DNA from 2 places in the Leuconostoc suionicum genome. Region 2 is predicted to be linked to the other one. Evidence: predicted binding sites of a transcription regulator. Region 2 holds the regulator's gene; the other holds the start of a gene.

Region 1 (4,628 bases), 420 kb from region 2:
GCTTTAATAACAGTATTGATACCAGTTTGAACGTCGCCTTCTTCTGACAAAGCTGAAACAGCAGCAATAACATTTACCAAGGCTGTACCACCACCGGCAACGAAACCTTCTTCGACAGCAGCACGCGTTGCATTCAAAGCATCTTCAATGCGGTACTTACGTTCTTTCAGTTCAGTTTCTGTGGCTGCACCAACGTTAATAACAGCGACACCACCAGCCAACTTTGCAAGACGTTCTTGCAACTTTTCACGATCAAAATCAGAAGTTGTTTCAGCAATTTGTTGCTTGATTGTGTCAACACGAGATGCGACAGCACCCTTATCACCTGAACCTTCAACAATTGTTGTGTTATCCTTTGTGATGTTAATCTTTGAAGCTTGACCAAGTTGATCAATTGTAACATCCTTCAAATTCAAACCAAGATCTTCAGTGATTACTGTACCACCAGTTAAGATAGCGATATCTTCCAATTGTGCCTTACGGCGATCACCAAATCCTGGTGCCTTAACCGCAACAACATTAAATGTACCGCGCATCTTGTTCAAAACTAGTGTTGGCAATGCTTCACCAGTAATATCGTCAGCAATGATTAACAAAGCACGTCCTTGTTCAACAACACTTTGCAATACTGGCAAAATATCTTGAATGTTACCAATCTTCTTATCAGTAATCAAGATGTATGGATTATCTAAGTTGGCTTCCATTTTGTCATTGTCAGTCACCATGTATTGTGACATGTAACCACGATCAAATTGCATACCCTCAACAACATCAAGTGTTGTTTCGATACCCTTTGATTCTTCGATGGTGATTACACCGTCATTACCAACTTTATCCATTGCTTCAGCAATTAATTCACCAACTTCTTCATTGGCGGCTGAAATTGATGCAATTTGTGCAATTTCATCTTTAGTATTAACTGTGTGTGACATTTCATGCAGCTTTGCAACGGCTGCAGCAGTAGCTTTTTCAATTCCTGTTCGAATACCAACAGGATTAGCACCGGCAGTCACATTCTTCAAGCCCTCACCAACAATTGCTTGAGTCAAAACAGTAGCAGTTGTTGTACCATCACCTGCGATATCGTTTGTCTTTGAAGCAACTTCAGCTACAAGCTTAGCACCCATATTTTCAAAATGATCTTCTAATTCAATTGCCTTGGCAATTGTCACACCATCGTTTGTAATTGTTGGTGCACCGTATGATTGTTCCAAGACCACGTTACGACCCTTTGGTCCAATTGTAGTTTTAACTGTATCAGCTAGTTTATCAACACCCGCCTTCATCTTTGCGCGTGCATCTTCTGAAAACTTTAATTCTTTAGCCATGATTTAAATATCTCCTTTGATTTGATAATTATTCGACGACTGCAACAATGTCTTTTTCGTGCAATGCTAAGTAATCTTGCCCCTCAAATGACACTTCTTGTCCTGCATACTTATCAAACAAGACTTCATCACCGACTTTAACTGTCAAATCACGGACTGTGCCATCATTTAAGACATAACCCGTACCCGCAGCTACAACTTTACCAGTAACAGGCTTGTCTTTGGCATTACTTGCCAAAACAATCCCACCGACAGTTTCTTCTGCAGCTTCCGTTACTTCAATAATCACACGATCACCTAATGGCTTCAACATGGATTCATACCTCCGAGATTTTCTTTTTTAGCACTCTTTTATAATGAGTGCTAATTACAACTTTAAGTATATCACTATCGTACTAAATGTCAACAAAAAAGACATGATATAAACATCATGTCTTTAAAAAAATGTACCACCATGAGCTTCAGAAATATCGTAAGCAATTGTGAATGCCTCAGGATCAACTTGGTGAATACCACGCAAAAAATGATTATATTCGTGATTATCAAGAACAACCATAAGCATTTCTCGGCCATCGCCCATATAACCACCAAGTACATCCATAATTGTAAAACCTTTGTCGCCATCAATTAAATACTTTTTCAGATCATCAATACGGTCATTTGTCGTGATATAAACCATTTTACGACGATCTAATCCTGTCTCAATATAATTCATGACCACGGCAGTAATAACTAATGAAAACAATGCCAAAATCAGCGCTTCTAGCCCTTCAGTAGCCAAGTTTCCTAATGATACAATCGTATCAATTGCCAATAATGACAACGCTGGTGAGATACGAAAATATTTTTTAAAAATCATTGGCGGTACTGCTGTACCTCCACTTGAGGCATCAATACGGTATAGCAATGCTACACCTACCGCGAAAATACTGCCACCAACTAATACAGAAAATGTTCTATCGTGCAATACTTGAAAGCTCGGTGTGATTTTTAACAAAATTGGCAACACAATACTGCCAAATGCAATTCGAGCCGTCGTACCGCGATCTAAAAAAACACCCGCCAAAACAATCATAATCAAATTAACAACCAAAACAGTTGCTGCACGATCAAATCCAACCAATTCATTCATCAAAATAGCAAATCCCGTAGCACCACCGGCAGCAACCTTTGCGGGTGCATAGAAAAAATTGATACTAATTGCCACAATTTCCAGTGCCATTACAATAACGATATAGCGTAGTGCTTGATAGTTTTTAAGTAGTTTCATTTAGTATCCTCATTGTTTGTGGCATTTGAAAATTTATTTGTGTTTAAAGTGTGACCGGATTGTGTCCCATAAAGTAGGCATTCGTAGTATTTTTTCATTTCCAAGATGCTCACGCATTACTTTAAGTACGCTACCTGACTCCTTAGCAGAAAAATCCAAATCTACCTTATCCGTTTTAATTTTAAATCGACGACTTACTCGTTCTCCTGAAACGTGTACATATACGGCCGTGACATTTTGCCATGGAATTTGAATGTAATCTTCAACGTTATTATCATTGAAAAACTCAAATGCCCTATCACCTACTAAAATCTTACCATATTTAGCCCCAATACCAAGATAAGAAATCCCCGGTGTTGTCAATTCTGCCGTCGTATTCAAAGATTGTACCATGATTTCTTTCCCCTAACTTCTTATGTATTGACAAAAGCGCTCGCCTCATCGACAAGCACTTTTATCAGAAATTTTATTACATTATGTTTAAAGCATGCATTGCGATACCAAAGATGAAAATACCAATAATCATAACAATTGGAGAAACCTTCTTCTTTAACAACCACATTGCCAAGAATGTCAACAAAAGACCCATCAAACCAGGAATCAAGCTATCTAAGTTACTTTGTAAAGTATTAGGCGCTACTTTAGTTAAAGACAACCCTGATGCCTGTTCACTTAGAATTTTTTGTAATTGTCCACCTGTAACGGCGCCATTTGGGAAGTTAATATAAGCCCCTTCGGACAACTTCTTTGCAGGTAACTGAAGAGTAAATTTAATTGATACCCAACGTTCAACTAGGACCGCTAAGATAAACATTCCTAGAATCGAAGCACCTTTGGTAATATCTTTTAGTAAGCCACCTGATAAATCTTGTGTGATGGCGCTACCAGCTTTATAACCAAATTCTTGTGTATACCATAAGAAGGCCATACGGATAATATTCCAAAGAACAAAGAACAGGATAGGGCCAAGAATATTACCGCTCATTGCTAAGGATGCACCTAATGCACCTATAATTGGTCGAATCGTAAACCAAAAGACAGGATCACCAATTCCAGCTAGCGGACCCATCATACCAATCTTAACCCCTTGAATAGCAGTATCATCAATCGGAGCACCGTTGGCACGTTCTTCTTCCAAGGCCAATGTCACACCAAGAATAGGTGAAGCAACATAAGGATGAGTGTTAAAAAATTCTAGATGTCGCTGCAAGGCCGCAGAACGATCTTCTTTTGACTTGTATAACTTTTTAATCGCCGGAATCATGGCATAAGCCCATCCAACGTTTTGCATACGTTCGTAGTTCCATGATCCTTGCAAGAATTGTGAACGCCATGCAACTGACATACGATCTTTTCGTGTTAGTTCAATTTTTGTTTCAGCCATTATCTTGCCCCTTTCTAGTACTTATTCAAAATGTCGCCGACTGGATCGCCGCCACCATTTGAACCGCCGCCGTTGTTGTTACCACCCATCTTTGACAAATTAATATAAATCAAAGCAAGAGCAAGACCGATTGCACCTAAAGCAATTAATGTCAGTTCACTAACAGCTGCAAGTGCAAAACCAATGGCGAAGAATGGCCATACTTCACGTGTTGCCATCATATTGATAACCAAGGCATAACCTACGGCAACAACCATACCACCACCGATTGTCATACCACCGGTCAACCATTCAGGCATTGATGTTAATACTGCTCGAACAGCTGCTGCAGGAACAGCAATTAATATTGCAGCCGGAATGGCAATACGTAGACCCTGTAATATAAGAGCAAACAAGTGCAATCGTTCAATTGTACCTATTTTTCCTTCTTTAGCGGCAGCATCAGCACCGTGAGTCAAACCCACCGCAATAGTACGAACAATCATGGTTAAGAAAAGACCGGCAACAGCCAACGGAATAGCAGAAGCAACAGCCACTGAAATACCAGTTCCTGAGAAATCGCCACCCTTAACCATAATAATCGAAGAGGCTACTGAGGCCAAAGCAATATCCGGAGCAACAGCAGCCCCAATATTAGCCCAACCTA
Region 2 (4,628 bases):
CCCCGGCAACAATGACACAATTGACTCGAACGATGGGGAGCGGATTCAAAATTTCTGAAGCACGCGACCTTGATTTTTTGTCCACACTAGCGTATGAAGAAGTATTAAAACAAGTAATACCTATTAGAGAAGTATTGAGGTGGCCAACTAAAACTTTGAGTGAAAATGAATGGTTTGCTGTAAAAAATGGTCAGAAAATTTCTAGTTGGCCTGCAAATGACAGCTATTTACAATTATATTATCAAAACAAACTGAAAGCAGTATATCAATATGACGAGATTGAGCAATTATGGCGTTCTCGTTATGTATTTGATAACCAATGACTATGACAGAATTAATTCGTTTACATTATCCAATATTAGATTTTAAAAAGCCGGTTCAACAGGTCGTTGCAATGGGCTTTTTTGACGGTGTTCATCGCGGGCATCAGGCTGTTTTAGCTCGTGCAAAAGCAGAAGCTGAAAAACAAGGGGTGCCCTTGGCTGTTTTGACCTATGATCCACATCCAATCGTAGCTTTTCAGACGTTGAAACAACCATTGCGTTATTTAACACCGTTAGCCAAAAAGAAGTCCATCATGAGCCAGTTAGGTGTTGATCGAGTTTATGTTATGCAGTTCACTTCTAAACTTGCTAAATTAGGTGGTCAACAGTTTGTCGATGAGGTGGTCATGCAATTAAACCCTGTTACGGTGGTAGCAGGATTCGACCATTTGTATGGTGCAGCGGGAACGGATAGTGATATGCTACATTTAGCAACATATGCGACTAATCTTTTTGACGTTGTGACTGTGTCTGAATTTGATGATTATAATCAGAAAGTTTCTTCTTCAACAATTCGATCTATGTTAGATCAGGGGAACGTAGATGGTGCCACACAGCAGCTTGGTCGTATCCATTCGACATCAGGTATAGTCGTTCATGGCGAAGCTAGAGGCCGCGAATTAGGCTTTCCAACTGCCAATATACAGACGCCTGAAAAGGAATGGTTGCCCGGTATTGGTATCTATGCTGTAAAAATAAAAGTATATGATACTTGGTATCTAGGAATGGCTAGCATCGGACGCAATGTGACATTTGGTGATGCTCGTCCAATCACAGTTGAAATCAATATTTTAGATTATCAAGAAGAAATATATGGTGAATTTGTTCAGATACAATGGTGTCATTATCTGCGTGGTGAAGTGAAATTTGAAAACGTTCAATCATTGATAGATCAACTTAATGAAGATGCAAGGCAAACAAGGCATTATTTTAATACAAAGTTATAAAATGCAATTTGTTGGCACTCTTATAAAAAGAGTGCTAAAACACTTGCATTATTTTTTAAATAGTGTATTATAATAAGTGTTAGCAGTTAGATATAGTGAGTGCTAAAAGGAGTCGATAATATGGCGCTAACAGAACGACAAAAGTTAATCTTAACCGCCATTATTTATGAGTATACACAGCGTGAACATGCGGTTGGTTCAAAAAGTTTACAAGAACATCTAGATATTAAAATTAGCTCTGCTACGATTCGTAATGAAATGGCAGCGCTAGAATCTGATGATCTTATAAAAAAATTGCATACTTCTGCTGGTCGAGTACCATCATATGAAGGGTATCGTTATTATTTAGATCACCTGATGATGACACGCAGAGCGACTGATCGAGATGTACAAGCAGTCATTCAATCATTTCGTGGAAACTTCCATGAAATAGATGATTTACTAGACGAGACAGCTAGGACTTTATCAAATTTAACTGGTTACACTGCGTTGATTTTGAAGCCAAGGCGAATTGATATTAAAGTTTCAGGATTTCGATTAGTTCCATTGGAGGGCCATCAGCTGATTGCAGTATTGGTTACTAATGATGGTAAGGTGACTAGCCAAACGTTTAAATTACCAAATGAAATGGCGATTGAATCATTGGAAAGTATGGTCGCCTACATCAATGATCAGATGGTCGGTCGACCGGTTAATGATGTATTGCGTATGATGCAGTCCGATGAATTGCCCACGCAGATGAGCCGCATGATTAAAACACCAGCTGCTTTTTTGCAACTATTTGGCGACGTGTTGGCACGCTCGAACGGAGATAACGTCCATATTGGCGGCCGATTGAATGTTCTAGACTTTAGTAAAGAAACTGATATCGCTGATGTGAAGCCTCTGTTGGAATTCTTGAACAACGCTGAGGATGTTAGACAAATTGCTTCGCCAACGCGAGATGTTCAAGTTAAAATTGGACGTGAGATTGGGGAGCCACTACTTTCAGAGTTTAGCTTGATTACGCGTGGATTTTTGGTACCAAACCAAGAGAGTGGTATTATTGCTTTACTTGGTCCAATTCCGATGTCATATAGTACCAATACGTTGCTTACAGACGCGTTTGGTGAAGCGTTAAGTCGCAAAATGATTGAATATACATAGCTAGGAGGTCACACCTGTGACAGAAAAAAACGAAGAAGTTGTAGAAGATAAGAACATTTCTGATCAAACTGATGAAAATTTGACCGAAGAAATTGAATCTGAAGCCGATGATTTACAGGTGGAGCCTGATCCACAACAAGTGGAAATTGATAAGCTAACAGAGCAAGTTAACAATCTCGAAGAAAAATTATTACGTGCACAAGCAGAAGTTCAAAATATACAACAGCGTAATGCGCGTGAGCTACAAAATGTACGCAAGTATGACGGACAAAAATTAGCCAGTGCAGTTTTGCCAGCCGTTGACAATTTGGAAAGAGCCCTTCAAGTTGAAGCTAACGATGAAGTGTCAAAGCAAATTAAAACAGGTGTGGAGATGACACTTAAGACGTTAAATCAAGCCTTAACAGACAATGGTATTACGTCAACAGGTGAAATTGGTGAATCTTTCGATCCAACTAAGCACCAAGCAATTCAAAGTGTTGAGTCAGATGAAGTTGAATCTGACCAAATTGCACAAGTTTTGCAAAAGGGTTACATATTACAAGACCGCGTAATTCGACCAGCAATGGTTGCAGTGGCGAAATAAGCACGATTTTGCATGGTGATTCAATCGATGAGATACTACACCTTAAAAAGATGAAAATGATTTTAAAGTAAAGGAAGAAATATTTATGTCAAAAATTATTGGTATTGATTTAGGAACGACAAACTCAGCTGTTGCTGTCCTTGAAGGTGGCGAACCAAAGATTATCACAAATCCAGATGGTGGTCGTACAACACCTTCAGTTGTCTCATTTAAAAATGGCGAAAGTCAAGTGGGTGATGTTGCAAAGCGTCAAGCAATTACAAACCCAGACACGATTATTTCAATCAAGTCTCACATGGGTGAAGCTGGTTATAAAGTTAATGCCAATGGTAAAGACTACACACCACAAGAAATTTCAGCAATGATCTTGCAATATATTAAGGGCTATGCTGAAGATTACTTAGGTGAAAAGGTTGAAAAAGCTGTTATCACAGTTCCTGCCTACTTTAATGATGCACAGCGTCAAGCTACTAAGGATGCCGGTAAGATTGCTGGTCTGGAAGTAGAACGTATTATTAACGAACCAACAGCTGCCGCATTGGCTTATGGTTTGGACAAGTTAGATAAGGATGAAAAAATTCTTGTCTATGACTTAGGTGGTGGAACATTTGATGTGTCAATTCTTGAATTAGGAGATGGCGTGTTTGAAGTTTTGTCAACAAACGGTGATACTCATCTTGGTGGTGATGACTTTGATAACAAAGTTATTGATTATTTGGCAGAACAATTTAAGTCAGAAAATGGTGTAGACTTAAAGGATGATAAATTAGCTTTGCAACGTTTGAAGGATGCCGCAGAATCAGCTAAGAAGACTTTGTCATCTGCAAATGAAGCTCAAATTGATTTGCCATTTATTGCTTCAGGTGATAACGGACCATTGCACTTGCAGACATCATTGACACGTGCAAAGTTTAACGAATTGACAGCTGATTTGGTTAAGAAAGCTGAGCAACCTGTTTTGAACGCTTTGAAGGATGCCGGATTGTCATTCTCTGACATCGACGAGGTTATCTTGAACGGTGGTTCAACTCGTATTCCAGCCGTACAAGAATCTGTTAAGAAGATGACAGGTAAGGAACCTAACCACTCAATTAACCCTGATGAAGCTGTTGCTTTGGGCGCTGCCGTTCAAGGTGGTGTCATTACTGGTGATGTTAAGGATGTTGTTTTGCTTGATGTTACACCATTGTCATTGGGTATTGAGACAATGGGTGGTGTGTTCACTAAGTTGATTGAACGCAACACAACGATTCCAACTTCAAAGTCACAAGTATTCTCAACAGCAGCTGACAATCAGCCAGCTGTTGATATCCATGTTTTGCAAGGTGAACGTTCAATGGCTGCCGATAACAAGACATTGGGTCGTTTCCAATTAGCAGATATTCCGGCCGCACCACGTGGTGTGCCTCAAATTGAAGTGACATTTGACATTGATCGTAACGGTATTGTTAATGTTTCTGCTAAGGACTTAGGAACACAGAAGGAACAAAAGATTACAATCCAAGCTGCTGGTGGTTTGTCAGACGAAGAAATTGAAAAGATGATGAACGACGCCAAGGCAAACGAAGAAGCTGATGCTAAGAAGAAAGAAGCTGTCGATACACGCAATGAAGCTGATCAATTGAT

Evidence for each region. Region 2 encodes HrcA, which represses chaperone genes, less so after heat shock. Its sites were predicted from a motif close to TTAGCACTCNNNNNNNNNGAGTGCTAA; they were not measured.
Region 1: the regulator HrcA is predicted to act here: its motif matches at 1,669-1,695, upstream of groES (co-chaperone GroES).

The regions. Positions count from the first base shown of each region.
Region 1 is NZ_CP015247.1:1,701,357-1,705,984, forward strand. It holds gene groL (chaperonin GroEL) at 1-1,328, opposite strand, end outside; gene groES (co-chaperone GroES) at 1,357-1,641, opposite strand; gene A6B45_RS08560 (YitT family protein) at 1,765-2,598, opposite strand; gene A6B45_RS08565 (DUF956 family protein) at 2,632-2,991, opposite strand; gene A6B45_RS08570 (PTS system mannose/fructose/sorbose family transporter subunit IID) at 3,068-3,982, opposite strand; gene A6B45_RS08575 (PTS mannose/fructose/sorbose transporter subunit IIC) at 3,997-4,628, opposite strand, start outside.
Region 2 is NZ_CP015247.1:1,281,386-1,286,013, reverse strand. It holds gene truB (tRNA pseudouridine(55) synthase TruB) at 1-323, shown strand, start outside; gene ribF (riboflavin biosynthesis protein RibF) at 326-1,270, shown strand; gene hrcA (heat-inducible transcriptional repressor HrcA) at 1,391-2,416, shown strand; gene grpE (nucleotide exchange factor GrpE) at 2,433-3,002, shown strand; gene dnaK (molecular chaperone DnaK) at 3,088-4,628, shown strand, end outside.